4 regions of the Streptomyces sp. EDA2-14 genome follow, and region 4 is predicted to be linked to each of the others. Evidence: riboswitches for the same ligand, from Rfam matches in the RefSeq annotation. Region 4 holds a riboswitch; each other region holds the start of a gene.
The links. A riboswitch is a leader RNA that binds a small molecule or an ion and turns the genes downstream of it on or off. The one in region 4 is predicted to bind cyclic di-AMP.
Positions count from the first base shown of each region.

Region 1 (7,700 bases), on a different contig from region 4:
CCTCGCGCTTCACGTTCTTGTAGAACTTGGCCGCGTCGCGCGCCAGGTCCTCGACCTCACCGATGGTCTCGGCACCCGCGAAGCCGCCGCCGACGAAGACGAAGGTGAGCGCCTTGCGGCGGATCTCCTCGTCCGTGGTCGACTCGGCCTTGTCGAGCTGCTCAAGCACGTGGTTGCGCAGGCCGACGGCCTCCTCGACACCCTTCATACCGATACCGGCCTCGGCGAGGCCCGGCGTCGGGAAGGTGCGGGAGACCGCGCCGAGCGCGATCACCAGGTAGTCGAAGGGAACCTCGTACGCCTCGCCGACGATCGGCGCGACGGAGGCGACCTTGCGGTCCTGGTCGATGGAGGTGACGCGGCCGGTGAGAATCTCGGCGCCCGGCACAGCGCGTCGCATGGGGACGACGACGTTGCGCGGCGAGATGCTGCCGGCGGCGGTCTCGGGGAGGAAGGGCTGGTACGTCATGTACGAGCGCGGGTCCACGACCGTGACGGTCGCTTCGCCGTAGCGCATCTTCTTGAGAATGCGCCGCGCCGCGTACAGGCCTACGTACCCACCCCCGACAATGAGGATCCTGGGACGCTCCGTGGTGCTCATGCCATCGAGTATCCACCCGACTGGCGGGGGTCGCTCGTGCGCCCCTTCACAAGCTTGTTGGGGGCCTCTGCTACACTGCGCCGCCCACGTGACCCATGTCATGAAGCGGTAGGGGAACCACGGCACCACCCCAGACGTTGCCCACCCTCTCTGAGCAGCCACGGCGACGTTTTGACGGCACTGAACCACTTCCGTCCGCAACCGCCCCGCAACACCCCGGCAATCTCCGGAGTGAGCCCCACCACACGCTCCAACCCCCCACGAACGGCCTCGCGACCGCGTAACAGCCTCCAAGTGGGCCGATTTCCTTGTGAAGAACTTCACGAACTTTCCCGACAGCCTGTCGCGCCGCACCCTCCAAGGGCCCCAAAAGGGTGCTCAGACGCCATACGGCGCGCTCAGAGGAGAGCATTTCGGGGCTGTTTCGGGGCTGTCGGAGAGGGCGCCGAGGCGCCACCGACTGGCCCGTCGCCCCCCCGGCGAGGGGCCGGGCCCGGGGGCGGCGGGGCCGCCGTCTGGCGGGGGTGGTCAGGCGATGGACCAGGCGATGCCGTCCAGGATGTCGTGTTCGCTCACGATGACCTCCTGCGCCTCGATCCGGTCCATGATCAAGCGGAGCACCAGCGCGCCCGACGCGATGACGTCCACCCGGCCGGGGTGGATGACCGGCTTCAGGGCACGCTGGTCGTGCGTCGACGTCAGGAGCCAGTCCGTCAGTTCGGCGACCTTGTCGTAGGGGATCCGGGAGTGGTGGATCGCCGCCGAGTCGTACTCGGTCAGGCCGAGGGCGAGCGCGGACACCGTGGTGACCGAGCCGGCCAGGCCCACCAGCGTGCGGGCCGAGGCCAGCGGCACCGTCTGCGCGGCCAGGTCCAGGGCCGCGTCGACGTCCTCGCGGACGGCCTCGATCTGGGCCGGGGTGGGCGGGTCGGTGACCGTGCCGTCCTCGGCGACGAGATGCCGCTCCGTCATCCGCACGCAGCCGATGTCCACGGAACGCGCGGCCCGCACGGTGTCCTCGCCGACGACGAACTCCGTGGAGCCGCCCCCGATGTCGACGACCAGGAACGGCTTGTCCAGATCGGCCCGCCCCGCCAGCTCCTTCGTCGCACCCGTGAAGGAGAACTCGGCCTCCTGGTCACCCGTGATGACCTCCGGCTCCACGCCCAGGATGTCGAGGACGCCGCGCACGAAGTCGTCGCGGTTCTCGGCGTCCCGGGAGGCCGACGTCGCCACGAAGCGGAGCTTCTCGGCGCCGTGCTCCTTGATCACCTCGGCGTACTCGCGGCACGCCGCGAAGGTGCGCTCCAGCGCCTCGGGCGCCAGGCGCCCCGTCTTGTCGACGCCCTGCCCGAGCCGGACGATCGTCATCCGACGGTCCAGGTCGACCAGTTCACCCGTCTCCGGGTTCGCGTCCGCGACGAGGAGACGGATGGAGTTCGTACCGCAGTCGATCGCCGCCACGCGGGTCATTCGGCCCCCTCCGCCACGGACGCGGACACGCACGGGCCCTTCTTCCACCACTCCGGCAGCATCGCGATCGCCTCGTCGCCCAGCGGGTTCACGCCGGGGCCCGCGGCCAGCGAGTGGCCGACCAGGACGTGCAGGCACTTCACCCGGTCGGGCATGCCGCCGGCGCTCGGGAAGTTCTCCAGGACCTCGATGGCGTCGCGACGGGCGATGTAGTCCTCGTGGGCCGCGCGGTACTGGCGGGCCAGCTCCGGGTCCGTCTTGAGGCGCTCCGTCATCTCCTTCATCACGCCGTTGGCCTCGAGCGTGCCGATCGCCGACGCCGCACGCGGGCACGTGAGGTAGTACGTCGTCGGGAACGGGGTGCCGTCCTCCAGACGCGGGGCCGTCTCGACCACGTCCGGGTTGCCGCAGGGGCAACGGTGCGCGATGGCGCGCAGGCCGCGCGGCGGGCGCCCCAGCTGCTCCTTGAACGCCTGGATGTCGGCGTCCGTGGGCGCGGTGGGCTCGGTCTGCGGCGGGGGAGTTTCCATCGCTCGGGTGTTTCCTTCAGTCTTCGTCAGTTGTCCGCCTGGTCGGCCTTGTCGACGCCGTCCCAGACGTTGGAGTACCAGGGGCGGTCCTCCGCGCCCTGCTCGGCGCGCTCGGCGGCGGCGGTGCGCTCGTTCGGCACCACGTACCCGGTCTCGCCAGGCATCACCATGTGCAGGCGCTCGCGGATGCGCTGCTCGGCGTACGCGTCGTCCTGCCAGCGGGCCTTCTGGTCGCGCAGCTTGTCGACCCGCTCCTTGGCCTCCTGCTGCTGGCGCTGCAGGTCCTCGATCTCGCCGCGCTGGGAGACGTACTGCCTTATCGGGTACGCGAGCGCGACGACGAGGGTGCACAGGACCAGGGCGAGCAGGGCCGCGCGGCCGGTGAGCCGGGAGCGGCGGGCCTGCCGCTTGCTCTGCGAGCGGTAGACGCGCTCGGCGGTCTGCTCGCCCAGGATCCGCAGGCGGGTGGCCGTGGAGAAGCGATCTTTGGAGTCCCTGTCTCGGACCTTTCCGGGCATCGCCTGCTCCGCCTCCCCGTCGCCGCTCACGGCTCACGTACGTACGTCCCCGCACACGGTACGGGACCGAGTGCGGGGACGTACGTAACTGCCTACTGCCTCAGGGCAAGCCGTCAGCCCTTGAAGCGCGGGAAGGCCGAGCGACCGGCGTAGACCGCCGCGTCGTCCAGGATCTCCTCGATGCGCAGCAGCTGGTTGTACTTGGCGACGCGCTCGGAGCGGGCCGGGGCGCCGGTCTTGATCTGGCCGCAGTTCGTGGCGACGGCGAGGTCCGCGATCGTCACGTCCTCGGTCTCGCCCGAGCGGTGCGACATCATGCACTTGAAGCCGTTGCGCTGGGCGAGCTCGACGGCGTCCAGGGTCTCGGTCAGCGAACCGATCTGGTTCACCTTCACGAGCAGGGCGTTCGCCGAGTTCTCCTCGATGCCGCGGGCCAGGCGCTCCGGGTTGGTGACGAAGAGGTCGTCGCCGACGAGCTGGACCTTGTCGCCCAGCTTCTCGGTGATGACGTTCCAGCCGGCCCAGTCGTCCTCGTACAGCGGGTCCTCGATGGAGACGAGCGGGTACGCGGAGACGAGCTCCTCGTAGTACTCCGTCATCTCGGCGGCGGAGCGCTCCTTGCCCTCGAACTGGTACTTGCCGTCCTTGTAGAACTCGGAGGCGGCGACGTCGAGCGCGAGGGCGATCTGCTGGCCGGGAACGTAACCGGCTTCCTTGATGGCCTCGAGGATGAGGTCGAGGGCCTCACGGTTCGAGCCCAGGTTCGGGGCGAAGCCGCCCTCGTCGCCGAGGCCGGTGGCCAGGCCCTTGCTCTTCAGGACCTTCTTCAGCGTGTGGTAGACCTCGGCGCCCCAGCGCAGGGCCTCGGAGAAGGACTCCGCGCCGATCGGGGCGATCATGAACTCCTGGATGTCGACGTTGGAGTCCGCGTGGGATCCACCGTTCAGGATGTTCATCATCGGGACCGGCAGCAGGTGCGCGTTCGGACCACCGAGGTAGCGGAACAGCGGCAGGTCGGAGGCCTCGGAGGCGGCGTGGGCGACGGCGAGGGAGACGCCGAGGATGGCGTTGGCGCCGAGCGAGCCCTTGTTGTCGGTCGCGTCCAGGTCGAACATCGCCTGGTCGATCAGGCGCTGCTCGGTGGCGTCGTAGCCGACCAGCTCCGGGCCGATCTGCTCGATGACGGCGAGGACGGCCTTCTCGACGCCCTTGCCCTGGTAACGGTTGGGGTCACCGTCGCGGAGTTCGATGGCCTCGAAGGCACCGGTGGAGGCACCCGACGGGACGGCGGCACGGCCGGTGCTCCCGTCGTCGAGGCCGACCTCGACCTCGACCGTGGGGTTGCCTCGGGAGTCCAGGATTTCCCGGGCTACGACGACGTCGATGGACGGCACGAGCATCTCCTTCTGGAATGTGACGCAGGCTATGCGGGCGGCTGCTCGGATCCGTGTCGGATCCGTGGGCCCGCCCCCTGAGCGTAACCGGCTCGCGGGCATCGGCCATCCGAACGCCCGTCTCATGGACAACGCCGTGAGCGAAATGTTTCCTAACGGAACAAAAACAGCGACCTTCGTCCCGGCTGTGCCGGGGCGAAGGTCGCCGAAGTGAGCGGCCCGTGGGGACGGGGGGCGGCGGGACTCGGCGTCCGCCGATGCCGAGTCCGTGCCTGGTGGTCCTGTGCGGACCTGTGGTCCTTCTAGGGACCGAACGCTTCTTAGCTGAGGTGCAGCTGCTGACCCGGGTAGATCAGGTTGGCGTCCTTGACGATGTCCTTGTTCTTCTCGAACACCTGCTGCCAGGTGGTGCCGTGCGCCTCGGCGATCTTGCTGAGGGTGTCACCGGACTTCACCTTGTACTCGCCGTCGCCCTTCTCGACCTTGTTGCCGGTCGGGGTGGTGACGGTGTCCTGCTTCGGAGCGGCCTGCTTCGGGGCCTCCTGCTTCGGGGCCTCCTGCTTGGGGGCCTCCTGCTGCTGCGGCTGCTGGCGCTGCTCGGAGCGGTCGGCGCGCTGCTGGGTGTCCTGCTGCTGCGAGGACGAGTCGGCCGAGCCGCCGTCGTACGAGGCGGAGGACAGGCCCGTGCCGCAGTTCGGCCAGGCGCCCTTGCCCTGCGAGGCGAGAACCTTCTCGCCGACGGCTATCTGCTGGGCCTTGGAGGCCTGGTCGGCGGTGGAGGCGTACTGGTCGCCGCCGTAGGCGGACCAGGTGGAGGACGAGAACTGCAGGCCACCGTAGAAACCGTTGCCGGTGTTGGTGGACCAGTTGCCGCCGGACTCGCACTGCGCGACCTGGTCCCACTCGGACGAGGTGGCGGCGGAGGCGGAGGTCGCACCCATCAGCGGCACGGCGACGGCGGCAGCGGCGACACCGCCGAGCGTGGCGACGCGGACGGCCTTGGACGGGCGGCGGTGCTTGTTCTTGCCGGAAAACAGCATGGAGAAATCTCCTCACCGACGCCTGCGAGGTGAGCTGTCGGGTTCGGGCCAGTGAGTGCCCGGCAGCCGCATCCTTGTGCGCTGCTTCACCCCAAGCCCGTCCGGTCTCCCGGAAGGGCGCTTACCTGGGTCCCCCGCTCCTGCCTACGGCGCTTACGCGTCGACTGTTCCCGTAAGGACGTTGGCAGGATTCGGCGTGACGTCCTTCGGGGCCCGCTGAGGCGAGCGGTGACGACCGTAAGCAGTCGATCCGCCCGATTTCAAAGTTGATCAGGGGCTTTGAGACCCATGTCTCACTCGACCTACAACGGACAAAGCCCCTTCAACCAACCCGAACCCGAGCTACTTTTTGTCCGTTCCATCCCCAAGGTCCAGGCTCTGACCAGGAAGGATGAGGTCTGGGTCGGTACCGACCGTGTCCTTGTTCCGCTCGTAGAGCGCGTCCCAGCCGCCGGTCACGTCCCGGGCCTCCGCGATGTCCCACAAGTTGTCGCCGGCGCGCACCGTGTAGGCGTCGCCGTCGCGCTTCTGCTCACGGGAGGCGTGACGACCCTCACCCGTACGGGAGTCGGAGCCGTCGTCGGTGGCGCGGTCGCCGCGGTGCCGGCCGGCGGACGCCTCGTCGGACTCCGTGTCGGACGTCTCACCGGACGGCGAGGCGGAGGGCGCGGCCGACCCGGAGGCCTCTTCGTCGTCGGCGTCAGAGGGTGCGTGGGACTTGTCACTTGAGGCGCCCGGGGAGTCCTCCGCCTTATTACCGGAGGTATCGCCCGACGCGTCCGCGGAGGGACTGTCCGAGGCCTCGGCATCGGCCTCGTCGTCCGTCGCGTCTGCGGAGTCGCCGGAATCCGCCTTGCCGGTGGCGCCGTCGGCCGACTCCTTGCCGGTATCGGCGCTCGCGTCCGCGTCGGCGTCGGACGACTCGGAGGGCTGCGGGGACGCGGAGACGCCCGGGTCGACGTCCGCCGAGCCGTCGTCCTTCGTGAGGTCCGCGGTGAGCGAGCACATCGGCCAGGCGCTCACACCCTCGTCGTCGAGCACCTTCTCGGCGACGGCTATCTGCTGGGAGCGGCTGGCCTGGTCGGCACGCGGGGCGTAGTCGAGCCCGCCGTACTGCTCCCATCTCTCCTGCGTGAACTGGAGACCGCCGTAGTAGCCGTTGCCGGCGTCCAGGCTCCACTGCCCGCCGCTCTCGCACTCGGCGAGCTTGTCCCACGCCTGCGTGGTCGCGGCACTCGCGCCGCTCGCGGCGAACAGCGGGATCGCGATGGCGCTGCCGGCGACTCCGGCCGCGACGACCAGAGCAGGGGCCTGACGGGGGCGACGGTGACGACCGTTCCCGGAGAGCATGCGGTTGCCTTTCGCGAGACTGATGCTGCTACGCGCGACGGGTGGTGCAAGTGGTGCGGGTTGTGCATGTGTCGCGATGATCCGTGAACGTAGCGGCACTCGAACGCCTGTCACAAGTCGATGCAGCGTAGATCACGTGAAAGTCACAGTCTTGACGAGCCGTCACTTCCGCTCGGGGGTGAACTCCACGGGGAGCGAGTGCAATCCGGACATATGAGGGTGGCGGGCTGACTGCTCACGCCACCCTCGTGACGCGTCCGATCAGGCGGCGCGCCCGTCATCGCCCCCGGTTCGCCGGGCGACGACGCCGGTGTCCGGGGCGGTGTCGGACACAAATCCGGCGACGATCCGGAAGGGCGGCAAGGTCGAACGCTGATGCGCCGACTCTCCTCGGCTGTTGCCGGAGCACTGGAGCTTTCCCTGTAGTCGCAACGGACAAATCCCAGAGCCGTGCGGACTTGTCGGCGCCGAGCCGGGTGGTCACGCTCGACTGGCCGTGTCGGCGGGCCCGGACGGCCGCTGGGACTCGGCTTGCGGAGTGAAGACCACCGGCAGGCTCCGGAGGCCACGCATGATCAGGCCGCCACGCCACCTGAGCTCGGTCGGATCCACCGCCAGGGCCAGGTCCGGAATGCGGCGGAACAAGGTCGCGAATGCTGTACGGCCCTCCAAGCGTGCGAGCGGGGCGCCCAGGCAGTAGTGGATGCCGTGGCCGAATCCCAGATGTGGGTTCTCTCTGCGTGCGAGATCCAATGCATCCGGATCCGAGAAGCGCGCCGGGTCCCGGTTGGCGG
Region 1 covers NZ_JBUEGE010000012.1:142,236-149,935, reverse strand. The annotation lists gene ACY34M_RS26315 (NAD(P)/FAD-dependent oxidoreductase) at 1-601, opposite strand, end outside; gene ACY34M_RS26310 (Ppx/GppA phosphatase family protein) at 1,130-2,074, opposite strand; gene ACY34M_RS26305 (DUF501 domain-containing protein) at 2,071-2,604, opposite strand; gene ACY34M_RS26300 (FtsB family cell division protein) at 2,631-3,122, opposite strand; gene eno (phosphopyruvate hydratase) at 3,236-4,516, opposite strand; gene ACY34M_RS26290 (transglycosylase family protein) at 4,837-5,556, opposite strand; cyclic di-AMP (ydaO/yuaA leader) riboswitch at 5,561-5,718, opposite strand; gene ACY34M_RS26285 (LysM peptidoglycan-binding domain-containing protein) at 5,899-6,906, opposite strand; gene ACY34M_RS26280 (cytochrome P450 family protein) at 7,387-7,700, opposite strand, start outside.
Region 1: linked by a shared signal. The riboswitch ahead of ACY34M_RS26290 (transglycosylase family protein) and the one ahead of ACY34M_RS08725 (C40 family peptidase) in region 4 are both predicted to bind cyclic di-AMP.

Region 2 (7,700 bases), on a different contig from region 4:
GCGGGGCGGTCCCCCGGCGGCGTACGAGGTCGAGGACGGCGGCTACGAGCGGGTGCGGGAGCTTCTCGCGTCCTACGGAGTCGCGTTCCCCACCGCCGAGTTCGTGGCGGACGCGGACGCGGCCGTGGAGGCGGCCCACCGCACGGGCTATCCCCTGGTGCTCAAGGCGATGGGGCTCGCCCACAAGACCGAGGCCGGTGGCGTGGCGCTGCACATCGCGGACGAGGCCGCCCTGCGGACCGCCTTCGCGCGGATGCGGGAGGCAACGGGGGCCGAGCGGTATGCGGTCGAGGCGATGGCCACGCCTCCGTACGCGCGCGAACTCATCGTCGGTGTGCGGAGGGACGCGGCGTTCGGGCCGGTCGTCATGGTCGGGGCCGGCGGTGTCACCGCCGAGTTGCACGCCGACACGGCACTGGCCCTGGCACCGCTCACCCCGGCACGCGCGCGTGCCCTACTGCTCGGGCTGCGGCACGCACCGCTCCTGACCGGGTGGCGCGGCGCACCGGCCGTCCATCTGGAAGCGGCGGTCGCCGCGGTGTGCGCGGTGGCGCAGGCCGCGGCGGACCACCCGGAACTGTCCGATCTGGAGGTCAATCCGCTGTTGGTGCACCCCGGCGGCGCGATCGCGCTGGACGCGCACGCGGTCCGGTCCTCGTAAGGCCGGGTGCGCGAGCGGGTCGACTGTCAGACCTGCCTGCCATGCTCCGGGCATGGAGATGAGCCTGCAGTTGACGATCGACTGTGCCGATCCGCAGAGCATGGTGGCCTTCTGGTCGGAGGCGCTGGGCTACGTGCCCGAGCCTCCGCCGGAGGGCCACTCCACATGGCGTGCCCACTGGGCGGCGATGGGGGTTCCCGAGGAGGAGTTGCCCGCCGGCGCCGGGGACATACCGGAGTCGATCGTCGATCCCGCGGGGCGTGGACCGCGGGTGTGGTTCCAGCAGGTTCCCGAGCCGAAGGCCGCCAAGAACCGCTGGCACTTCGACCTGAAGGTCGGCGGCGGCCGCGACGTCCCGCTGGACGTCCGCACACAGCGGGTCAAGGCCACGGTGGACCGGCTGGTCGGGGCCGGTGCCACCGTGCTGCGGATCAAGGACGAGCCCGGCACGGGGTTCTACGCCGCCGCCATGCGGGATCCTGAGGGCAATGAGTTCGACGTGGTGTGAGGACGGCCTACCCGGTCCCGCCGGCACGCGCCCGCCGCCGCGCGGGCGCCCCGCACGCGTAGAACACCAAGCCGATCACGACGAACAGCAGCAGCGGCAGCGCCTGGCTGAGCGTGTACGGCAGGCGCTGGCCCGCGAAGGACTCGGGCAAGGAGTCCGCCGGGTCGCCCGCCGTGCCGAACCAGCCCACCCCGAACCCGGGCCAGATCAGCACGACCACGGTGAACGCCACGAAGCCGGTGGCGAGCGCCGTCACGATCCAGGCGCCCACCCGGCCGCCCGGCACGGCGTAAGGGCGTTCCTGGTCGGGGTACTTGCGGCGCAGCACCGCGAGGCTGGGGAACGTGATGACGTAGGAGATGAACGTCGTGCTGATGGTCAGGCCGAGGCCCGCCGCGAAGTACTTCTCGCCGTCGCCGCCGGTGAGGTTGAGGGCGACGACGAACAGGATCGAACCGAGCACCGCGGACAGGATGTTCACCCGCACCGGAGTGCCGTGCTTCTCGGAGATGCGGCCCAGCCAGGCCGGGCCCGCGCCGTCCGCGCACGCCACGGCCTGCGCGCGGTGGGCGCCCATCGCCCAGGTCACACCAGAGGTGAGCAGGCCGATGATGAGGCCCGCGGCGGCGACTCCACCGAACACGGAGCCGAGCCCGGTGAGCGTCACCGTGCCGTCGGCCGCGATGGAGCCGCCGTAGACGGTGAAGACGGCCTTGCAGGCGTCGATGAAGCCGCCCAGGCTGCCGATCTCCTGGCTGGGCAGGACGAACAGGATGCCGAGGATGGGGCCTCCGTACAGGAGCACGGCGGCGAGGCCGGAGCGCAGGATCGACAGCGGGATGTCGCGGCGCGGGTTCTTCATCTCCTCGGCGGCGGAGCTGGGCAGTTCGAAGCCCACGTAGTTGAAGATGAGCACCGGGACGAGGGCCACGAAGCCCGCGTAGGTGGGCGTGAACTCGCCCGCCGGAAGGGCGTGCACGCCGTGTTCGGCGGCGTAGACGACGACGGAGACGAGGAAGAAGCCGAGCAGCACGACGCGCGCGACGGCGCCCGCGATGGGCACCCACTTGCCGATGCGCACGGACTGTACGACGGCGAGCGCACCGCCCCAGATGAAGACGAATCCGGCGACGTACTTCCACACGCCCGGCAGCGGCGTGAAGAACTCCTCCCAGGTGGTCAGCGCGATGATGCACAGGCTTCCGCCGACCCAGACCGGGTTGGAGATCCAGTACAGGAGCTGGTTGACGCCCGCGACGAGCCGCCCGAAGGCGAGGCGCGTCCACACGTAGGGGCCGCCCTGGACGGGAAAGGCGGAGCCGAGTTCGGCGACGAGCAGTCCGTAGGGGAGGAAGAAGACGACGGCCAGGATGACCATCCAGGTCAGTCCCTGCGGGCCCTGGGCCGCGACGGAGCCGATGGTGTCCAGGCCGACGAGCGTGCAGATGAGGAAGAACAGCACGTCCAGCCGGCGCAGATCCTTGCGCAGCCGTGAGCGCTGCTCGCCCCACCCTTCGGAGAGGTCGGGCTCGTCCCCGGTGGGCGGGGTCGGCGAGAGGGATGGCGCTTGGGTCACGATTGCTCCTGGCGAGGACGGCACGAAAACAACAGAGACAGCACTGACATCGACCGCGAGGCCTGCTGGGGCCGCGCTTACCCCCTGCCGACCTACTTATTGACTGAATAGACAGTCAGTAGTGGAACGTGACGCGACTGTGACCCGTGCGACGGGAAGCCGTCAAGAGGTGTGCGCCGGAACGAATCGGGCCACGGGAACAACTAGGCTTGCGGCGTGACCAGAGTCCGGTTGAGCGTGCCCGAGCGGCGCGAAGAGCTGCTGCGAGCCGCCATCGAGCAGATCGAGGTGCGCGGGGTCGCCGCCGTGCGCATCGCCGACGTGGCATCGGCGCTCGGCGTGAGCAACGCGCTGGTGCTGTACCACTTCTCGACGAAGGAGAAGCTCGTCGCGGCCGCGTTCGCGCACGCGGCCGAGGGCGACCTGGCGCATCTGCGCAAGCTGCTCGGCCGCCGCACGACGGCCCTGAAGCGGCTGCGCGCCGCGGTGCGCTGGTACGCGCCGACGGGGCAGGCCAAGGGCTGGCGGCTGTGGATCGAGGGCTGGGCCGCGGCGCTGCGCGAGCCCGCGCTGCGGGAGGTCACGCGGGACCTCGACCGGCAGTGGAAGGCGGCGCTCGCGGAGGTGATCGCCGAGGGCGTGGCGGCCGGCGAGTTCGGCTGCCCGGACCCGATGGGGGCGGCGCTGCGGCTGACGGCGCTGCTGGACGGGCTCGCCGTGCAGATGACGGCGTACGAGGGCGAGCGGGGCACGGTGTCGCGCACCCGCATGCAGGAGTGGGTGGACGAGGCACTCGCCCGCGAACTGGGCCTGGATCGGGCGGAGTTGACGGGGGCGGGGCGCTGACGGGAGACCGTCAGCGCCGCCGTACCGCCGCGAGGAAAGGCGTCAGGACGCGGACTGCAGGTGCGCCTTGACGGTGTGCGGGTCGACGAAGCCCTTGGCCTGCACGCGGTCGCCGGAGGACTCGCCGCGCAGCCGGCGCCCGATCCAGGGCACCAGGAACTCGCGGGCCCAGTGGATGTCGTCGCGCCGCACCTCGAACGTGCCGCGCGGCGGCAGCATCGGCCACGCCTGCTCGGGGTCGGCCGGCACCTCGATGCCGAGCGCCTGCCCTGCGCGCAGCGCCACCCGCGTGTGCCCCTCGGGCGAGAGGTGCAGGCGGTCCTCGTCCCAGGCCCGGCGGTCCTGGATGGACTTCAGGGACCACAGGTCGAGCATCGCGCAGCCGTACCGGTCGGCGATGGCCCGCACGTGCATGTTGTAGGTGGCGATCTTGCCGCGCAGGTGCTTGAGCACCGCCACGTCACGGGTGTCGAAGCCGGTGGCCAGCATCACGGTCCCGGCCGAGTCGGCGAGGGTGGCGACGGCCTTCTCGAAGCGCTCGGCCACGTCGTCCGGGTCGGTGCCGGGGCGGATGATGTCGTTGCCGCCGGCGACCAGGGTCACGAGGTCGGGGGCGAGCTCGACCGCCTTGGGCACCTGGTCGGCGACGATCTGGTCGAGGAGCTTGCCCCGCACGGCCAGGTTCGCGTACTGGAAGGTGTCCTCGGGCACGCGGTCGTCCAGGAGGACGGCGAGCCGGTCGGCCCAGCCCGCGAAGTTCCCGTCGGGGCCGGGGTCGCCGACGCCCTCGGTGAAGCTGTCGCCGACGGCCGCGTAGGACCGGATCGTGCCGTTGAGTGATTCCGTGAGTGCTCTCGATTCGTGTGCCACCCACGTATTTTCGCTCGCGAAAAGTGACCTACGCCATCGTAGGTAGGGGTTGACGCGTGGTGAGATACCCCACTCGCGATCCGGGGAATAAGTGCGCGCACGCGATTCGGCGCCCGGAGGGAATTCCCTCCGGGCGCCGAACGGAGCGGGCCGACGAGCCGCTACGACAGGTCTCAGGCGGTGACGCCGTGCTCGCTCAGGTAGGCGATCGGGTCGATGTCCGAGCCGTAGTCCGCGGTCGTGCGGACCTCGAAGTGCAGGTGCGGTCCGGTCACGTTGCCGGTCGCGCCGGACTTGGCGATCTCCTGGCCGGCCGTCACGGTCTGGCCCTGGGAGACGCCGATCGAGGACAGGTGGCCGTACTGGGAGAAGTGGCCGTCGGCGTGCTTGACGACGACCTCGTTGCCGTACGCGCCACCGGAGCCGGTCGACACGACGGTGCCGTCGGCGATCGACTTCACGGAGGTTCCGGTGGAGACCGAGAAGTCGGCGCCGGTGTGGCTGCCGCTGGACCACATGGAGCCGGAGTTGCCGTAGCCGTGACCCTGGGCGCCGTCGACCGGCGCCACGTAGTCGCCGGAGGCGGTGGTCTTGGCCTCGGCCTGCGTGGCGGTGGCCTTGCCCTCGGAGTCGGCCTGAGCCTCGCCGCCGAGGGTGAGCTTCATGCCGATCTCGATGCGGTCCGCGTCGGAGCCGACGACGCCCTTGTTGTCCTCGTACAGCTTCTTCCAGCCGCCGTCGACGTCCTGCGCCTTGGCGATCTTCGAGAGCGTGTCACCGGACTTCACGGTGTACGTGGTGGTGTCGGCGGTGGCGCCGGAGGTCGCGGCCGAGGCACTGCCGGCCCCCATGAGCGGGAGCGCGATCGCGGCCCCGCCCGCGGTGGCGACGGCGGCGACGCGGGCGATGCGGCGGGAGGTCGAAAGACGGTGCTTTCCCTTGGCGGGCATGGGTGTTTCCTCTCCGTCGCCTACGAGGTGAGCTGTCGGGTTCGGGCTGGAGATGCCCGGCCTCGCCCGCGGTGCGGACTCGGCTTCACCCCTAGCCGCTTCGGGAAATCCCTCCACGGCGTCGTGCGTGTGGGTCCCCCGCTCCTGCCGTGACGGGTTGTCGAAAGGGAATCCGGGCGGCGGCAGGACTAGGCGTTCCGACCGGAGTGATTGGTGACCGTAGGCGAACCGCAATGTCGACGACAACTGCCGAATTCACTTGCGGTCGCAATTCCTTGGGTTTCCGGGGCTTCCCTGTGTCACCCTGCGTCGACATTCTCCGCTTTACCAACGCCATACCTTCGGGAATTACTGGGGAGGCAATCCGGGCCGACTGCCACGCAGCGTCACGAACATGAGGCCGGTCACGCACACGCCCACAAGCCCCTCCGATCCGGGCACAGTTGCTACATATCCGGGCGAATCGGACAGATGGTTGCCTCTGGAACCGATGTCGTATCGTCAGGAGCGCGCCCGCCGGCGACTCAACGCCGGTGCACCGATTGGGAGGAGCCCCTGTGACGCAGCACGCACCGTCCACCGAGCCCGAGCTGACCGGAGTGCGCAACTTCCGCGACGTGGGCGGCCTGCCCACCGTGGACGGCCGACGCGTGCGCCAGGGCGTGCTCTTCCGCAGCGGCCACCTCGCCCACGCCACGGCCGAGGACGCGACCTTCCTGTCCTCCCTCGGCCTGCACACGGTCTTCGACTTCCGCAACGCGGCCGACCGGAAGCTGGAGGGCCCGGACGTCGACCTCCCCGGCGTGCGCAATCTGAACCTGCCGCTCAACGACCCGGCCGACGGCGCCGAGTTCTGGGCCATGGTCCGCGACGGCGACATCCAGCAGCTGCGCACGATCCTGTCGGAGGGACGCGCGGCGGAGCGGCTCGTCGAGTCCTACCGGACCATGATCAAGGAGCGCACCGGCGAGCACAGCCGCATCCTGCACTCGCTCGCCGAGGACAGCCTGCCCGCACTGATGCACTGCGCGGCGGGCAAGGACCGGGCGGGCCTGTCGATCGCGGTGACGCTGCTCGCGGTGGGCGTGGAGCGCGACGCCATCGAGGCGGACTACCTCAAGTCGAACGAGAAGCACCGCCGCTACAAGGTGCACCGCACCGCCGCGTCGAAGGACGCCTACTCCGACGAGGTCATGGAGCTGCTCAGCCCGCTCTTCGACGCCCGCGTCGAGTACCTGAACGCGGGCCTGGAGACCATCGAGGAGCAGTGGGGCAGCACGGACCGCTACCTCGAAGAGGGCCTGAAGGTGACGTCCGCGACGCGCGAGCGGCTGCGCGAGCGCCTGCTGGACTGAGCGCCGCTCCCGCCGGGCAGCCGCGTCAGCGGCTGCCGCCCAGCGTGAACAGCAGATAGATGAACGCGGCCAGAGCGTGCCCCGCGAAGACGTACACGAGGACCCGCACCAGGATGCCGCGCGGCAGCTTGTCCTCGATGTCGCGGCGGTCGGGGCGCGCGGTCGGCCCGGTGGTGTCACCCATGGCGGTTCTCCTTTACCGGTCCCGATGCCGGGCCGAGGCACAGCGCGGCCGTCGGGCTCTGCAGCAGGGTGTGGACGAAGAGGAAGTCGACGCCGCCCTGGTCGACGGCGGCGATCCGGTGCGGGGTGAGCGAGTCGAAGTGCGAGCTGTCCCCCGGATCGAGCCGGTAGGACGTGTCCCCGAGCCGCAGCCGGAGCCGCCCCGACAGCACGTACAGCCACTCCTCGCCGGGGTGCACGCGCACGACGTCGCCCTGCGAGCCGTACGGCGCGTGGACCCGCAGCGCCTGCATGCCCCGGCCGTGCGAGCCGGCCTGCTGGTACGTCCAGCCGCCGGCCTCGGTGGGCTCCAGGGTGCCGCCGCGGACGACCGCGTCCCGGTCGGCGGGGGCCTCGCCGAGCAGCTCGGAGACCGTCGTACCGTAGATGCGGGCGAGGGAGAGCAGCATCGGCAGCGAGGGCTGGCGCTGTCCGGTCTCCAGGCGGGAGAGGTGCGCCGGGGACAGACCGGCGGATGCGGCGGCGGCCTCCAGGGTGAGGGCGGCGCGGCGGCGCAGTTCGCGGAGCTGGGGCGCGACGGCGGGCAGTTCCGGGGATTCCGGGACCACCGCACCGTCCGCCTCGTCCGGTGGGACGGCAGGGCTCATACCGTCGATTGAGCCAGAGCCCTGCCCGAGCGGCAAATTTATTGCCTCAGAGGCAAAAGACCCGATCGGTGAAGGTCAGCGGTTCGCCACCGCCTGCTTGATCA
Region 2 covers NZ_JBUEGE010000006.1:226,221-233,920, forward strand. The annotation lists gene ACY34M_RS18805 (acetate--CoA ligase family protein) at 1-661, shown strand, start outside; gene ACY34M_RS18810 (VOC family protein) at 714-1,169, shown strand; gene ACY34M_RS18815 (APC family permease) at 1,177-2,745, opposite strand; gene ACY34M_RS18820 (TetR/AcrR family transcriptional regulator) at 2,962-3,591, shown strand; gene ACY34M_RS18825 (SGNH/GDSL hydrolase family protein) at 3,634-4,461, opposite strand; gene ACY34M_RS18830 (M23 family metallopeptidase) at 4,635-5,411, opposite strand; cyclic di-AMP (ydaO/yuaA leader) riboswitch at 5,414-5,584, opposite strand; gene ACY34M_RS18835 (tyrosine-protein phosphatase) at 5,969-6,766, shown strand; gene ACY34M_RS18840 (DUF6126 family protein) at 6,792-6,950, opposite strand; gene ACY34M_RS18845 (helix-turn-helix domain-containing protein) at 6,943-7,596, opposite strand; gene ACY34M_RS18850 (aspartate aminotransferase family protein) at 7,672-7,700, opposite strand, start outside.
Region 2: linked by a shared signal. The riboswitch ahead of ACY34M_RS18830 (M23 family metallopeptidase) and the one ahead of ACY34M_RS08725 (C40 family peptidase) in region 4 are both predicted to bind cyclic di-AMP.

Region 3 (7,700 bases), on a different contig from region 4:
CGAGCCGGACGGAGGCGCCGAGGACGGTGAGGCCGCGCTCCGCCACGACGACGGGTTCGAGGGCGACCGCGACGACCTCGGGGTGGTCGTCGACCAGGCGCGACACGCGCTGCAACAACTCCTCCAGCGCGGGCGTGTCCACGGGGGCCGCGCCGCGCCAGCCGAACAGGATCGGGGACGTCTTGATCGACCGCACGACCGCCTGCGCGTCCTTGTCGGTCACCGGGATCAGACGGTGCGCCGTGTCGCCCAGCAGTTCGGAGGCGGCTCCGGCGAGCCCGAAGGAGAGCACGGCGCCCGCGGCCGGGTCGATGACGGCCCGCACCACGGTGTCGACTCCGCGCGGCGCCATCGACTGCACGACCGGCCGCAGTTCGGCGGGCTTGCCCAGGCGCTGGGTCAGGTCCTCGTAGGCGCGCCGCAGCTCTCCCTCACCGGACAGGTCGAGGCGTACGCCGCCGAGGTCGGCGCGGTGCCGCAGGTGCGGGGCCGTCGTCTTCAGGGCCACCGGGTAGCCGAGCGAGCGGGCCGCCTCCACGGCCTCGTCCGGCCCCGGCGCGGGCAGCGTGGGGCGTACGTCGATGCCGTAGCGGGCGAGGAGCGCGCGGGCGTCCTCCGGGGCGAGGTCGGCGCCCTTCGGCGTGCTGTCCTTCGCGAGCAGTTCCGCGATCAGCTCGGCGGCCCCCTGCTCGTCGACGGCGTCGTACTCGGGCACCTTGCCGGGCTCGGCCGCGTCGCGCCGCCACTGGGCGTACTTGGCGACCTGGGAGAGCGCGCGGACGGCACGCTCGGCGGCCGGGTAGGCAGGGATGAGGCGCGGGGCGGCGTCCTGCGGGGCCGGGGTGCCTTCGGGGGCGTCGGGCGTCGTGGGGGCGGAGCGCTGCTGCGGGGTGCCCGGCGCGTTGGGCCCCGTGCTGGTCGCGGCGGAGAGCGCTTCCGCGAGGCCACCGAGCTCGACGTGCACGACGAGCACCGGCTTCGTGGGGCCGGTGGCGGCGGCCGCGCTCAGGGCGGCCGCGAGTTCCGCGTCCTCCGAGGGGCCCTCCCCCACGGCCGGTATCGCGGTGACCACGACGGCGTCGGTCTTCTCGTCGGCCAGGGCCTGCTCCAGCGCGGCCCGGAAGTCGGCGGCGGAGGCGGCCGTCGTCAGGTCCAGCGGCGGCTTGGGGCGCAGCCCTTCGGAGAGGCACACGTCGTAGGTGAGGAGGCCGAGCGACTCCGAGTTGCCCAGGATGGCGACGCGCGGCCCCTCGGGCAGCGGCTGGCGGGCCAGCAGAAGTCCGGTGTCCACGAGTTCGGTGATCGTGTCGACCCGGATGACACCCGCCTGGCGCAGCAGCGCGGACACGGTGGCGTACGGGAGACGGGTGGCGCGGACCGCGTGCCCGGTGGGGGCGATGCCGCTGTGCCGGGCGCCCTGCACGACCACGAGGGGCTTGGCGGCGGCGGTGCGGCGGGCGAGGCGGGTGAACTTGCGGGGGTTGCCGATCGATTCGAGGTACATGAGGGCGACATCGGTGTCGGCGTCGTCGTACCAGTACTGAAGGACGTCGTTCCCGGAGACGTCCGCGCGGTTGCCCGCGGAGACGAACGTGGAGACCCCACTGGCCCCGGTGACGCCGCCGCCCCTGCGGTGCAGTCGGGACAGGAGCGCGATGCCGATGGCGCCGGACTGGGCGAACAGGCCGATGCGGCCGGGGCGCGGCATCTCGGGGGCGAGCGAGGCGTTGAGCCGTACCTCCGGAGAGGTGTTGACGATCCCGAAGGCGTTCGGCCCCACGATGCGCATTCCGTAGCTGCGGGCCTGGCGGACCAGGGCGCGCTGGCGCTCACGGCCCTCGTCGCCGCTCTCGGCGTAGCCGGCGGAGACCACGACGAGGCCCTGCACGCCGCGCTCGCCGCATTCGGCGACGACTTCGGGGACGTCGGGGGCGGGCACGGCGACGACGGCCAGGTCGACCGGGGCCGCCGGGTCGATGTCGCGCACGGAGCGGTGGGCGGGTACGCCGTCGATCTCCGTGACGTCGTCCCCGAACGCCTGGTTCACCGCGTACAGGCGTCCGGTGAAGCCGGCGTCCTTCAGGTTGTCCAGAACGCTGCGGCCCACTCCTCCGGCCGCACGCCCCACTCCGATCACGGCGACGGAGCCGGGGGCGAGCAGACGCTGCACCGAGCGGGCCTCGGCGCGCTGCTCGCGCGCGTGCTGCACCGCGAGCGAGGCCTCCGTGGGCTCGATGTCGAACTCCAGGCGGACGACGCCGTCCTCGAAGCTGCGCTTCTGCGTGTATCCGGCATCCCGGAACACCTTGATCATCTTGGTGTTGGCGGGCAGCACCTCGGCGGCGAACCGGCGGATGCCGCGCTCACGGGCGACGGCCGCGATGTGCTCCAGGAGGGTGGAGGCGACCCCGCGCCCCTGGTGGGCGTCCTGCACGAGGAAGGCGACCTCCGCCTCGTCGGCGGGCGCGGTGGCGGGCATCCCGTGCGCGTTGATCCTGTCGTAGCGCACCGTGGCGATGAACTCGCCGCCCACCGTCGCCGCGAGGCCGACCCGGTCCACGTAGTCGTGATGGGTGAAGCGGTGCACGTCCTTGGCGGACAGGCGGGGGTAGGGCGCGAAGAAGCGGTAGTACTTCGACTCGTCCGAGACCTGCTCGTAGAAGCTGGTCAGGTGCTCGGCGTCCGCCGTGGTGATGGGCCTGATCCGCGCGGTGCCGCCGTCGCGCAGCACTACGTCGGCCTCCCAGTGGGCGGGATACGCATGCCGGTCCGACGGGATCTCCATGTCGCAAGAGTAGGGCCGGGCACCGACAACCGTCGGCCGGTCGTACGGGTCGCGGCCCGCGCGGACGGAAGGCACCCTATGGAGGACCGAAGGGCCGTGCCGACGAGGACCCGGGTCCGCGTTACGCACGCCTCCCGGTATGGAACACTGGTCTAGACAACCGTGAGACACCTGAAGGGCAGCATCACATGGCTGAGCGCCGCGTCAACGTCGGCTGGGCCGAGGGCCTCCACGCCCGCCCCGCCTCCATCTTCGTCCGCGCGGCCACGGCGGCCGGCGTTCCCGTGACGATCGCCAAGGCCGACGGCAACCCCGTCAACGCCGCCTCCATGCTGGCCGTGCTGGGCCTCGGCGCCCAGGGTGGCGAGGAGATCGTGCTGGCCTCCGACGCCGAGGGCGCGGACGCCGCGCTCGACCGTCTGGCGAAGCTGGTCGCCGAGGGTCTCGAGGAGCTCCCCGAGACCGTCTGACACAAAGACAAAAGCAGTACTGAAAAGCCGCGCGCCCCCTTTCGGGGCGTGCGGCTTTTTAGTTCCGCTCACGCGATGCGAATTCCAAAGAATCGGGCAGCAGAAATTGATTCGCACCAAATTCAGGGTTCTCGAATCGCCCGAACAGCTCGACTTCAAGCCGCTCCATGAATAGCGCACTTCTTTGTATACGGCGCCGTTGTTAAACCTGGTGCCCCACCGTGTTGACTGCATGTTGCGAAGTCCTCACACGCTCGCCCGCGCGGGGGACGCGCAGCCGATGCGCGGCCGTCGCGCGCTCCGTGTGCAGCGCGGCCAGGGCGCGGGCGCGCTCCGCGTCGCCGCGCGCCACGGCGTCGACGATGGCTCCGTGCTCGGCCCAGGACTCGGCGGGCTGGGCCGGGCTCTCCACGGTGTACATCCAGGCGATCTTGTGCCGGAGCTGGGTGAGCAGGGCGATCAGACCGGGGCTTGCGGAGGCCTGGGCGAGCGTCTCGTGGAACCAGCCGCCCAGGGAGCGAAGGTCCTCGTTCTGCCCCCGCCTGGAGCGCTCCTGACCCAGCCTGACCAGGCCGCGCAGGACCTTGAGATGGGCTTCGGTGCGGCGCTGCGCGGCGCGGGCGGCGCCCATGGGTTCGAGCAGCATGCGGATCTCCAGGAGGTCGGCCGCCTCCCGCTCGGTGGGTTCGGCCACGCACGCGCCCGCGTGCCTGCGCGTGACGACGAAGCCCTCCGCCTCCAGGGTGCGCAGCGCCTCGCGGACGGGCACGCGCGAGACCCCGTAGCGACGCGCGAGCAGCTCCTCGGTGAGCCTGCCGCCGCGCTCGTAGACCCCGGCGACGATGTCGTCACGGATCGCCGTGCATACCGAGTGCGCGGGAATGCGCATGAGTCGACCTCCGCCTTGATCCCCGCGAAAAGCGGTCGATTGACGCCCGTGCAAGCGCGAATGACACGCGGCCGGAGCACTTGTCCAATGACTCTATTCCACCGACCCCGAATTTCCGACGCGGGAGCGGAATCCGGGGTTATTTTTTGGACAACGCAGACCCGCGCACGCGAAAGCCCCGGCTCGGGTGAGCCGGGGCTTTCGACGCGTGTGCGTGTGCCGGGTGGGTCAGACGTTCACACCGTGCTGGCGCAGGTACGCGACGGGGTCGATGTCCGAGCCGTAGTCCGGGCTGGTGCGGGCCTCGAAGTGGAGGTGCGGGCCCGTGACGTTGCCGGTGGCGCCGGAGAGGCCGATCTGCTGGCCGGGGGTGACGTCCTGGCCGACGGAGACGCCGATCGACGACATGTGACCGTACTGGGTGTACGTACCGTCGTTCATCTTGATCACGACGTTGTTGCCGTACGCGCCGCCCCAGCCGGCCTCGACGACGGTGCCCCTGCCGACCGCGTGCACCGAGGTGCCGCTGGAGGCGTGGAAGTCGATGCCGGTGTGGCTGCCGGAGGACCACAGGCCGCTGCTGGACTGGTAGGCGGTGGAGACGTACGAGCCGGATATCGGCGACACGAAGCTGTTCAGGCGCTTGCGCTCGGCCTCACGGGCGGCGCGCTCCTTGGCCTCGCGCTCCTTCTTGGCCTTCTCGGCGGCCCGCTTCTTGGCCTCCGCCTCGGCCTTGCGCTTGGCCTCCTCGGCCTTCTTCTTGGCCTCGGCCTCGGCCTTCGCCTTGGCGGCGGCCTTCTGCTGCGCGGAGGCCTGCGCGTCGATCTGCTCCGCGAGGGAGTCGCCGATGGCCACGGCCTGCGTGAGGCCGTCGTGCGGGGCGACCGCGGTGTCGGCGGCGAGGGCGGGGGCGGCGAGACCGCCCACCACGCCCGTCGTGGTGATGGCGGCGACGCCCGCGACCTGAGCGGTGGTACGCGTCAGGCGGCTGGGACGGCGGTGCTTCCCGGTGGCACGGGTGAACCCCATGAAGTGGCTGGTCCTTTCCTTCCTTCTCGCCTACCGGGTTAGCTGACGGGTTCGGAGCAGGAAGGTCTCCTACGGGCCCCCTCCCCTCGCGGGAAGAGCGCCCGATTCACCCCAGGGACTTCGGTGGGTCCCCGGCTCCCCTGGCTCGCACCATGGGGACTCGGCGATGACTGTCCGGTGTCGCGGGCGCGACGTACGTCTGGCGGACAGCCGGAGGGAACGCTAAGCGGGGCGTCTTGGGATCGACAAACAGAACCCGTGTTTTGTAGTGCACGCCACAGGGCGGACAGGCAACCTCTATGCCAATTCGGACATTTGCGAGCGTGTAGTGATTGAAGATGATCGTGACCGACGCCACGAAGCCCCGGCAGCCGCTACCGGCGCCGGGGCTTCGTACGTGCCGCGGGTGACGGACTCAGCCCGCGACCACCGTGACCTCGCCGATCCCGAGGGCCTTGACCGGCTCCTCGATCTGCGCGGCGTCGCCCACCAGGATCGTCACCAGACGGTCCGCGGGGAACGCGCTCACGACGGCGGCAGTGGCCTCCACGGTGCCCGTGGCGGCGAGCTGCCGGTAGACCTGCGCCTGGAAGTCGTCCGGCAGGTGCTGCTCCACCTGGTCGGCGAGGGTGCTCGCGACGGCCGCGGCGGTCTCGAACTTCAGCGGGGCCACGCCCACCAGGTTCTGCACGGCGGTGTCCCGCTCGGCGTCCGTGAGCCCCTCGGCCGCCAGCGTGCGCAGGACCTTCCACAGGTCGTCGAGCGCCGGCCCGGTGTTCGGCGTGTCGACCGAGCCGCTGATGGCGAGCATCGCCGCGCCGCTGCCGTCGGGCGCGGAGCGAAGCACCTGGGCGAAGGAGCGCACACCATAGGTGTAGCCCTTCTCCTCGCGCAGGACGCGGTCCAGACGCGACGTCAGGGTGCCGCCCAGGCAGTACGTGCCGAGGACCTGCGCGGCCCACACGCGGTCGTGCTTGTCCGGTCCGATCCGACCGATGAGCAGCTGCGTCTGCACGGCGCCCGGACGGTCCACGATGACCACGCGGCCGGTGTCGTCGGCGACGACGGGCGGCACGGGGCGCGGCTCGGCGGTTCCGCCGGTCCAGGCGCCGAGCGTGTCGGCGAGGAGGGCGTCCAGGTCGATGCCCGTCAGGTCGCCCACGACGACGGCCGTGGCGGTGGCGGGGCGCACGTGCCGGTCGTAGAAGGCACGCACGGCCGCCGCGTCGATGGCCGAGACGGTCTCCTCGGTGCCCTGGCGCGGGCGCGACACGCGCGCGTCGGCCGGGAAGAGCTGCTTGGAGAGCTCCTTGGCGGCGCGCCGGGCCGGGTTGGCGCTCTCGTGCGGGATCTCGTCCAGGCGGTTGCGCACCAGGCGCTCGATCTCGCTGTCGTCGAAGGCCGGGGCGCGCAGGGCGTCGGCCAGGAGGGCGAGGCCCTTGGCGAGGCGGGAGGCCGGTACTTCGAGGGAGGCGCGGACACCGGGGTGGTCGGCGTGCGCGTCCATCGTGGCGCCGCAGCGCTCCAGTTCGGCGGCGAACTCCTCGGCGGAGTGCTTGTCGGTGCCCTCGTTGAAGGCCCGCGCCATGATCGTGGAGACGCCGTCGAGGCCCTTGGGTTCGGCGTCCAGCGGCGCGTCCAGGTGCACCTCCACGGCGACGACCTGCTGACCGGGCCGGTGGCAGCGCAGCACCGTCAGGCCGTTGGGGAGCGCGCCGCGCTCCGGGGCCGGGAACGCCCAGGGCTTGGGCTCGCCGGCCTGCGGGCGGGGGTGGAACTCCATGCTCGCGAGCTGCTCGGTCACTGGCCCGCCTCCTCGGTGATCTCGGCGGTCTCGGTGTCGGCGGGGGCGGTCGGCTCGTACACGAGGACCGCGCGGTTGTCGGGGCGCAGGCGGGCCTTGGCGACCTCCTGGACCTCCTCGGCGGTCACGTCCAGGACGCGCCCCACGGCGGTCAGGGCGAGCTGCGGGTCGCCGAACAGGACGGCGTAGCGGCACAGCTCGTCGGCGCGCCCCGCGACCGTGCCCAAGCGGTCCAGCCACTCGCGCTCCAGCTGGGCCTGCGCGCGCTCCATCTCCTCGGGGCTCGGGCCCTCCTCGGCGAACCGGGCGAGCTCCTCGTCCACGGCGGCCTCGATGACCGGCACCTCGACGTCCCCGGAGGTCTTCACGTCCAGCCAGCCCAGGGAGGGCGCTCCGGCGAGGCGCAGCAGGCCGAAACCGGCCGCCACGGCGGTGCGGTCGCGTCGTACGAGGCGGTTGTACAGGCGCGAGGACTCGCCGCCGCCCAGGACGGTGAGGGCGAGGTCGGCGGCGTCGCACGCGCGCGTGCCGTCGTGCGGGAGGCGGTAGGCCGACATCAGGGCGCGCGCCGGCACCTCCTCCTCGACGACCTCGCGCTGCTGCTCGCCGATGACCTCCGGCAGGGCGCCGTCGCGCGGGGCGGGCTTGCCGTCGTGGCCGACGATGGTGCCGAAGTACTTCTCGACCCAGGCCAGCGTCTGCTCGGGGTCGATGTCGCCGACG
Region 3 covers NZ_JBUEGE010000003.1:599,047-606,746, forward strand. The annotation lists gene ACY34M_RS12415 (bifunctional acetate--CoA ligase family protein/GNAT family N-acetyltransferase) at 1-2,785, opposite strand, end outside; gene ACY34M_RS12420 (HPr family phosphocarrier protein) at 2,974-3,255, shown strand; gene ACY34M_RS12425 (GntR family transcriptional regulator) at 3,458-4,144, opposite strand; gene ACY34M_RS12430 (M23 family metallopeptidase) at 4,373-5,173, opposite strand; cyclic di-AMP (ydaO/yuaA leader) riboswitch at 5,187-5,349, opposite strand; gene ACY34M_RS12435 (M16 family metallopeptidase) at 5,589-6,956, opposite strand; gene ACY34M_RS12440 (M16 family metallopeptidase) at 6,974-7,700, opposite strand, start outside.
Region 3: linked by a shared signal. The riboswitch ahead of ACY34M_RS12430 (M23 family metallopeptidase) and the one ahead of ACY34M_RS08725 (C40 family peptidase) in region 4 are both predicted to bind cyclic di-AMP.

Region 4 (7,700 bases):
GAGCCGCACGCAGGAGCGGATCGACCTCAAGGCGAAGCAGGAGGCGGCGCGGAAGCAGGCCGCCGAGGAGGCCGCGCGCAAGGAGGCGATGCGGCCCAAGTTCGTACTGCCGGTGAAGCAGCACGGGCTGAGCGCCTTCTTCGGGCAGGCCGGCGTCAACTGGATGTCCCAGCACTCCGGCATCGACTTCCCCGTCTCGTACGGGACCCCGGTGATGGCCGCGACGGACGGCACCGTGAAGACGCAGTGGAACAGCGCGTACGGGAACATGGCCATAGTCACCGCCAAGGACGGCACGGAGACCTGGTACTGCCACCTGTCCTCGCACACCGTGATGAGCGGTCCGGTGAAGGCCGGTGACGTGATCGCGCGGTCCGGCAACTCCGGCAACTCGACCGGCCCGCACCTGCACTTCGAGGTGCGGCCGGGCGGCGGCGCGGCGATCGACCCGCTGCCCTGGCTGCGCAGCCACGGCCTCAATCCCAACTGAGACCCCGGCTGAGCCGCTCCACCCCCGTGGAACCCGTGGAACCGTGGAGCGGCCACAGCCTCCGCAGAACGGCTACAGCTTCTCGACCGGCGCGTACCGCAGCAGCAGACGCTTCGGCTTCGGGTCGCCGAAGTCGATCGTGGCCTCCGCCTTGTCGCCCGAGCCCGACACGCCCACGACCGTGCCGAGACCGAACTGGTCGTGCGTGACGCGGTCGCCGACGCCGAGGGCCACCACCGGCTTGTCGCCCGCGCGGCGCGTGGCGAAGGCCGGCGTCGAGCCCGTGCGGGAGCGCGAGGACGACAGGGACGCCGCGATGCCGCCACCGATGCTCTTGGTCGAGGCCGCCGGCGTCGAAGGACCGGTGCGCTTCCAGTCCAGGTGGGTGGCCGGGATCTCCTCAAGGAAGCGGGAGGGCGGGTTGTACGAGGGCTGGCCCCAGGCGCTGCGCATGGAGGCGCGCGTCAGGTAGAGGCGCTGGCGGGCGCGGGTGATGCCCACGTACGCGAGGCGCCGCTCCTCCTCCAGCTCCTTGGTCTGGCCGAGGGAGCGCATGTGCGGGAAGACGCCGTCCTCCAGGCCGGTCAGGAAGACGACCGGGAACTCCAGGCCCTTGGCCGTGTGCAGGGTCATCAGGGTGATGACCCCGTCGCTGTTCTCCTCGTCGTCCGGGATCTGGTCGGAGTCGGCAACGAGGGCGACGCGCTCCAGGAAGTCGGAGAGGCCTCCGCCGCCCGTCTCGGAGTCGCCCCCCTCTCCCGAAGCGGACTCCTGCTCGAACTCCAGGGCCACCGCGGCGAGTTCCTGAAGGTTCTCGATGCGGGTCTCGTCCTGCGGGTCGGTGGAGGCCTGCAGTTCGGCGAGGTATCCGGTGCGCTCCAGGACGGCCTCCAGGACCGTGGCCGGGCCCGCGCCGGACTCCACGATCGTGTGCAGGTCCTCCATCAGCGTGTTGAACCGCTTCACGGCGTTCGCCGAGCGGGCCGCCATCCCGTACGCCTCGTCGACGCGGCGCAGCGCCTGCGGGAAGGAGATCTTCTCTCGCTGGGAGAGGGCGTCGATCATCGCCTCGGCGCGGTCGCCGATGCCGCGCTTGGGGACATTGAGGATGCGGCGCAGCGGCACCGAGTCCTCGGGGTTGGAGAGCACGCGCAGGTAGGCCAGGACGTCCCTGACCTCCTTGCGCTCGTAGAAGCGGACGCCGCCGACGACCTTGTAGGGCAGTCCGGTGCGGATGAAGATCTCTTCGAAGACACGGGACTGCGCGTTGGTCCGGTAGAAGACCGCGACGTCGCCCGCCAGCGCGTCGCCCGCGTCGGTGAGCCGGTCGATCTCGTCGGCGATGAACTGGGCCTCGTCGTGCTCGGTGTCCGCGACGTAGCCGGTGATCTGGGCGCCGGGGCCCTCGTTGGTCCACAGGTTCTTGGGGCGGCGCGACTCGTTGCGCTCGATGACCGCGTTGGCCGCGCTCAGGATCGTCTGCGTGGAGCGGTAGTTCTGCTCCAGCAGGATCGTCTTCGCGTTGGAGTAGTCGTCCTCGAAGTCGAGGATGTTGCGGATCGTGGCGCCGCGGAACGCGTAGATCGACTGGTCCGCGTCACCCACGACGCACAGCTCGGCCGGGTCGGCGCCCTCGCCCTCGGTGGGGCCGACCAGCTCGCGCACGAGCGCGTACTGCGCGTGGTTCGTGTCCTGGTACTCGTCGACGAGGACGTGGCGGAAGCGGCGGCGGTAGTGCTCGGCGATGTCCGGGAACGCCCGCAGCATGTTCACCGTCATCATGATCAGGTCGTCGAAGTCCAGCGCGTTCGCCTCGCGCAGGCGCGCCTGGTACATCGCGTAGGCCTGGGCGAGGGTCTTCTCGAAGCCGTCGGCCGCGGTCGCCGCGAAGTCCTCCTCGTCGATCAGCTCGTTCTTGAGGTTGCTGATCTTGGCGGTGAAGGACTTCGGCGGGAACTTCTTCGGGTCCAGGTCGAGGTCGCGGCAGACGAGGGCCATCAGGCGCTTGCTGTCGGCGGCGTCGTAGATCGAGAAGGAGGACGTGAAGCCGAGCTTCTTCGACTCGCGGCGCAGTATCCGGACGCAGGCGCTGTGGAACGTGGACACCCACATCGCGCCCGCCCGCGGGCCCACGAGGTCCTCGACGCGCTCCTTCATCTCGCCCGCGGCCTTGTTCGTGAACGTGATCGCGAGGATCTGGCCGGGGTGCACACCGCGCTCGGCGAGCAGGTACGCGATGCGGTGCGTGAGGACGCGGGTCTTGCCGGATCCGGCGCCCGCGACGATGAGCAGCGGGGTGCCGCCGTGCACGACGGCCGCCTGCTGGTTCTCGTTCAGCCCCTCGAGGAGGGAGGCCGCGTTGAGGACCGGGCGCGGGGCGCCGTCCCGGTAGTGCGCGTCCCGGCCCACGGGCGCGCCGAGCTGCCCGCCGAACAAGTCGTCCGGCATCGGCTCCGGGGCCCCGTCGTCGTACTCGGGGTCCGGGGGCGGCGGCGGGGGCTCCTCCGCACCGTTCTTCTGGAGGCCGGTCAGGAAGCTGTCGTCAAAGAGGCTGCTCATCGCTCTACGAGTCTAGGCCGCCCCACTGACAACCCGTGGCTGCCTTCGGAACTCCAAGTTCCCGCCAGAGGGCAGATCACGAAAATGTATCGGGCATTTCGAACATCAACCTTCACAGCAGCCACACGAGTTGGCTACGGTGCAGCCGGGCAGCCCGTCCCCCCGCCCGCGAATGTCGCGGCGAACGGGAAGCCCCCGCCGAGTCCCGTACGCCGCGAGGCAGGGAACCGGGGACCCAACCGACCTTGGGGTGAATCGGTCAGCCGACCGTAGGGCAGCCTTCCGCGCACCACGCCCGAACCCGACAGCTAACTCGGTAGGCGGACGACGGAAGGAGTCGCCTGCCTTGGCGTCGCACCGCAAGTCCCGCAGTCGGTCCCGGATGACCGGCGGCCTTCGTACGACCCCCGCGGTCGGGATCACCACCGCCGCCCTCACCTCCGTGGCGCTGCTCTCGCAGTCGGCTCAGGCCGCGCCCGCGCAGCCGGCGAAGCCGAGCCTCGAAGAGGTCCAGAAGAAGGTCGACACCCTGTACCGCCAGGCCGAGGTCGCCACCCAGAAGTACAACGGGGCCAAGGAACAGACGGACTCCAAGAAGCAGCAGGTCGACAAGCTCCTCGACGATGTCGCGCAGCGCACCGAGGACATGAACACGGCCCGCCAGAAGCTCGGCAGGTACGCCGCCGAGCAGTACCGCTCGGGCGCGGTCAGCGACACCGCGACGATGTTCCTCGCGGACAATCCGGAGGACTACTTCTCGCAGCGCCAGCTGATGAGCCGGCTGACCGACGAGCAGAAGAAGTCGGTCGACGACTATCAGGCGCAGGCGCGCGAGACGGCGGAGAAGCGCAACGAGGCGCAGTCGAGCCTCAAGGACCTCACCGCGTCGCAGACCGAGCTGAGGTCGACGAAGGAGACCGTGCAGACGAAGCTCTCCGACGCGCGCAAGCTGCTGTCCAAGCTGACCGCCGAGGAGAAGGCGCGGCTCGCCGCGATCCAGAAGGCGAAGGAGGAGGCGGCCCGCAAGAAGGCCGCCGAGCTGGCCGCCAAGCAGAAGGCGGCGGAGGCGGCGAAGGAGCGGGCGGCCGAGAAGGCGCGCCAGCAGGAGCAGGCGTCCGGTTCCTCCTCCGGTTCGTCGTCCGGCTCCTCCTCCGGTTCCTCGGACGCCTCGTACGCGGCGAAGGCCGCGCAGGCCCTCGCCTTCGCCAAGGCGCAGGAGGGCAAGCCGTACGTGTGGGGCGCCACGGGCCCGGACTCGTACGACTGCTCGGGCCTGACGCAGGCGGCGTGGAAGTCCGCGGGGATCTCGCTGCCCCGGACGACCTGGGACCAGGTCGAGATCGGCAAGACGGTGCCGCTCTCCGACATCCAACCCGGTGACCTGGTGTTCTTCTACGACGACATCAGCCACGTGGGCCTCTACCTCGGCGACGGCATGATGGTTCACGCGCCGAAGCCGGGCGCGGTCGTGCGCGAGGAGTCGATCTACTACGACGGCACGTCGTCGATCCACAGCGTGGTGCGGCCGGCCTGACGTACGTACACGAAAGGGCCCGGCAGGTCGCTCCTGCCGGGCCCTCTTGCGTGCGTACGGTCGCGGTCGCTCAGGTCCAGAGCACCGCGATGAAGATGTTGACCACGGTCAGCGCGCCGACCGTGATGAAGAGACCCTTCTCCGCCTTCTCCTCGTCCCGCTTCACGTAGACGATCCCGAGGATCACGATCAGGAGCGCGAGCTTCACACCGATCTTGATGTTGTTCACGGTGGAGCCGTCCGCCTGGTTGAGCCCCACCAGGGCGACGCCGGTCACCAGCATGGTCAGGGCACCGTGCAGCATCGCCTTGTTGAAGCGGGCCGTGCCGTCCTTCATCGCCGACATCTGCGTGAGGAAGCCGCCGAGCAGCGAGGCGATGCCGATGATGTGCAGGCCGACGAAGAGGTGGATGAGTACGTCCATGATTCCGGAGCCTAACGGGACGCCCCCGAACCACGACGGGCACCCCTTTGCGCCCTTGTTGCCCCTCTTTCAGTCACTCTCCATCGCCCCCCGTAACAAACAGGCCAGTTACGAACATTCCGTCACCAACCCGTTACGCCGAGGTTTAGCGTCCTTGCTCAGGTGACCGGCTCCCCACCGCCGTCCCGGCCAGGGACGGCAGTCGGACACCACCGCCGAGAAAGGTCCGGCGGCGTCCCGCTTCCCCTGTGCGGGCCGCCGCCGGACGCACGCCAGGGGCCGTACGACCCGGACGGCCGCGACGATGGAGGACCACGTGCCGGCAGCGCACCGCAAGCCCCGACCGCGTTCGTTCAGCGGCGGCACAGCCCGCACCGCGGCCACCCTCGCGCTCGCCTCCGCGGCCTCCGCCACCGCCCTCGCCGGCGGGACGGCGCACGCGGATCCCGAGGCGAGCCCCGCCCGGGTGAGGGCGCAGGTCGACAAGCTGTACCGGGAGGCGGAGGTCGCCACCCAGAAGTACAACGGGGCGAAGGAGAAGGCGGACGGGGCGCAGAAGAAGGTGGACGCCCTCCAGGACGAGGCGTCCCGGCGCACCGACGCCCTCAACTCCGAGCGCGAGAAGCTGGGTTCGGTGGCCGCGTCCCAGTACCGCACGGGAGGCGTGGACCCGTCGGTCCAGCTGCTCCTCTCCTCCACGCCCGACGCGTACCTCGACAAGGCGGCGCTCACCGAGCGGATCGGCTCCCGGCAGGCCGCCGCGGTCACCCGCGTACGGGGCGAGCTCCGCGAGATCGACCAGCTGCGCGCCGACGCCAAGGACACGCTCGCCGAATTCCGCGCCAAGAAGGCGGAGCTGGAGCGCAACAAGAAGGAGGTGAAACGAAAACTCGCGGAGGCCCGCCGCCTCCTCGACCGCCTCACCCCCGACGAGCGCAGCCTCGACACGGCGAGCGACGGCCACGCCTCCCGCTCGGCCCCGCGCGGCGACCTCGCCCAGGCGCCCAACGGCCGCGCCAAGGCCGCCATCTCCTTCGCCTACGGCGCACTGGGCAGCCCCTACGTATGGGGCGCCACCGGGCCCTCCGCCTTCGACTGCTCGGGCCTCACGCAGGCCGCGTACAAGGCGGCCGGTGTCTCGATCCCCCGCACGACGTACAGCCAGATCGACGCGGGGCAGCGGATCCCGAAGTCCCAGCTGCAACCCGGTGACCTGGTCTTCTTCTACTCCTCGATCAGCCACGTGGGCCTCTACATCGGGGGCGGCAAGATGATCCACGCCCCGAACCCGAGCGCGCCGGTGCGGGTGGCGCCGATCGACGAGATGCCGTTCGCGGGCGCCACGCGGGTGGCGTGAGCGGTACCCGGTCCGCTCCGTCCGCTCCGTCCGACGGCGCTCACTCCAGGCGCAGCGCGTAGTCGATGCCCTCGTCGGTGCCGGTCTCCAGGCCCTTGCGGTGGGCGGCCTCGTACTCCGCGTCGCCGAGGCTCGCGCGCAGTTGCCGCTCGCGCTCCGCACGGGCCGCGACGAGCACCGGATGCGCCAGACGCTGCCCGCCGATGGAGCGCCACAGGGCGTCGGCTATGCCGAGCAGCCGGGCCGCCTGCTCGGCGTCGGTCAGCACCGAGGCCAGCGTGTCGAGGGCCAGAGCGTTCCCCAGCGGCTCGTTCAACCGGCGCCTGATGCTGAGCGCTTCGCGGGCGTGCCGGACCACGGCGGCCGGGTCGCCCGTGCCCTGCGCTGCGCCGGCCAGCAGATAGTGGGCGATCCCGCGCAGCCACAGCTCGCCGCGGCCCTCGCACTCGTCGAGCAGAGCGGCGGCAAGGTACGCGGCCCGGGTGAACTCGCCCAGGTGGAGATGGGAGAAGGCCAGCGCTGCGGCGGTCACAAGCCGGACGGTGAGGGACCTGCCGTGCGGGGGCAGGTCGTCCATCCCGCCGAAGAGCGGAACGGCCTGGCCCGGGCGGCCCGCGAGCGCCAGCCGGGTCCCCTGGAGGTAGCGCACGGCGGCCGGCGCCGCCCTGCCGTCCAGCGCGTCCAGCATGGCCGCACACGTGGCGCCCGCCTCCGTGGCCACCGGCTGGTCGCCCTGCACGACGGCGACGGTCCCCAGGGCCCACAGCGCCCAGAACCGCTCGGGCCCCGCAGGCGGGGCCGGTTCCTTGGCCAGGGCCAGTTCCAGGTAGTGGCGGCCCTCGCGCTGGAAGCCGCAGCAGAACCAGAAGAACCACAGGTCCCCCGCCATCTCCAGGGCCGGGCGCGGGTCCTTCTCCGTGACGCAGCGCTCCAGCGCCTTGCGCAGATTGGCGTGTTCGGCGACGGAGCGCTCGTACCACGCGAGCTGCCGGGGGCTCAGCCACTCGTTGCGGCCGGCGCGGGCCAGCCAGCGGTAGTAGCGCCCGTGCCGCTCCGACAGGCGCGACTCCTCGCCGAGCGCGGCCAGCCACTCCTGGCCGAACTCGCGGATCGTGTCCAGCATCGCGAAGCGCGGTCCGCGGGGCGTCTCGGTGCGCTGCAGCACCGACTTGTCCGTCAGCGAGTGCAGCAGACCCGCCACGCGGTAACTGGTCAACGGGCCGCCGCAGCAGACCCATTCGGCCGCCTCCTGCTCGAACCCGTCGGCGAACACCGAGAGTCGGGCCCAGGCGAGCCGCTCCTGCTGGGTGCAGAGTTCGTGGCTCCAGCCGATCGC
Region 4 covers NZ_JBUEGE010000002.1:511,841-519,540, reverse strand. The annotation lists gene ACY34M_RS08735 (M23 family metallopeptidase) at 1-490, shown strand, start outside; gene pcrA (DNA helicase PcrA) at 563-3,049, opposite strand; cyclic di-AMP (ydaO/yuaA leader) riboswitch at 3,236-3,387, shown strand; gene ACY34M_RS08725 (C40 family peptidase) at 3,396-4,583, shown strand; gene ACY34M_RS08720 (hypothetical protein) at 4,654-5,007, opposite strand; gene ACY34M_RS08715 (C40 family peptidase) at 5,312-6,364, shown strand; gene ACY34M_RS08710 (ATP-binding protein) at 6,405-7,700, opposite strand, start outside.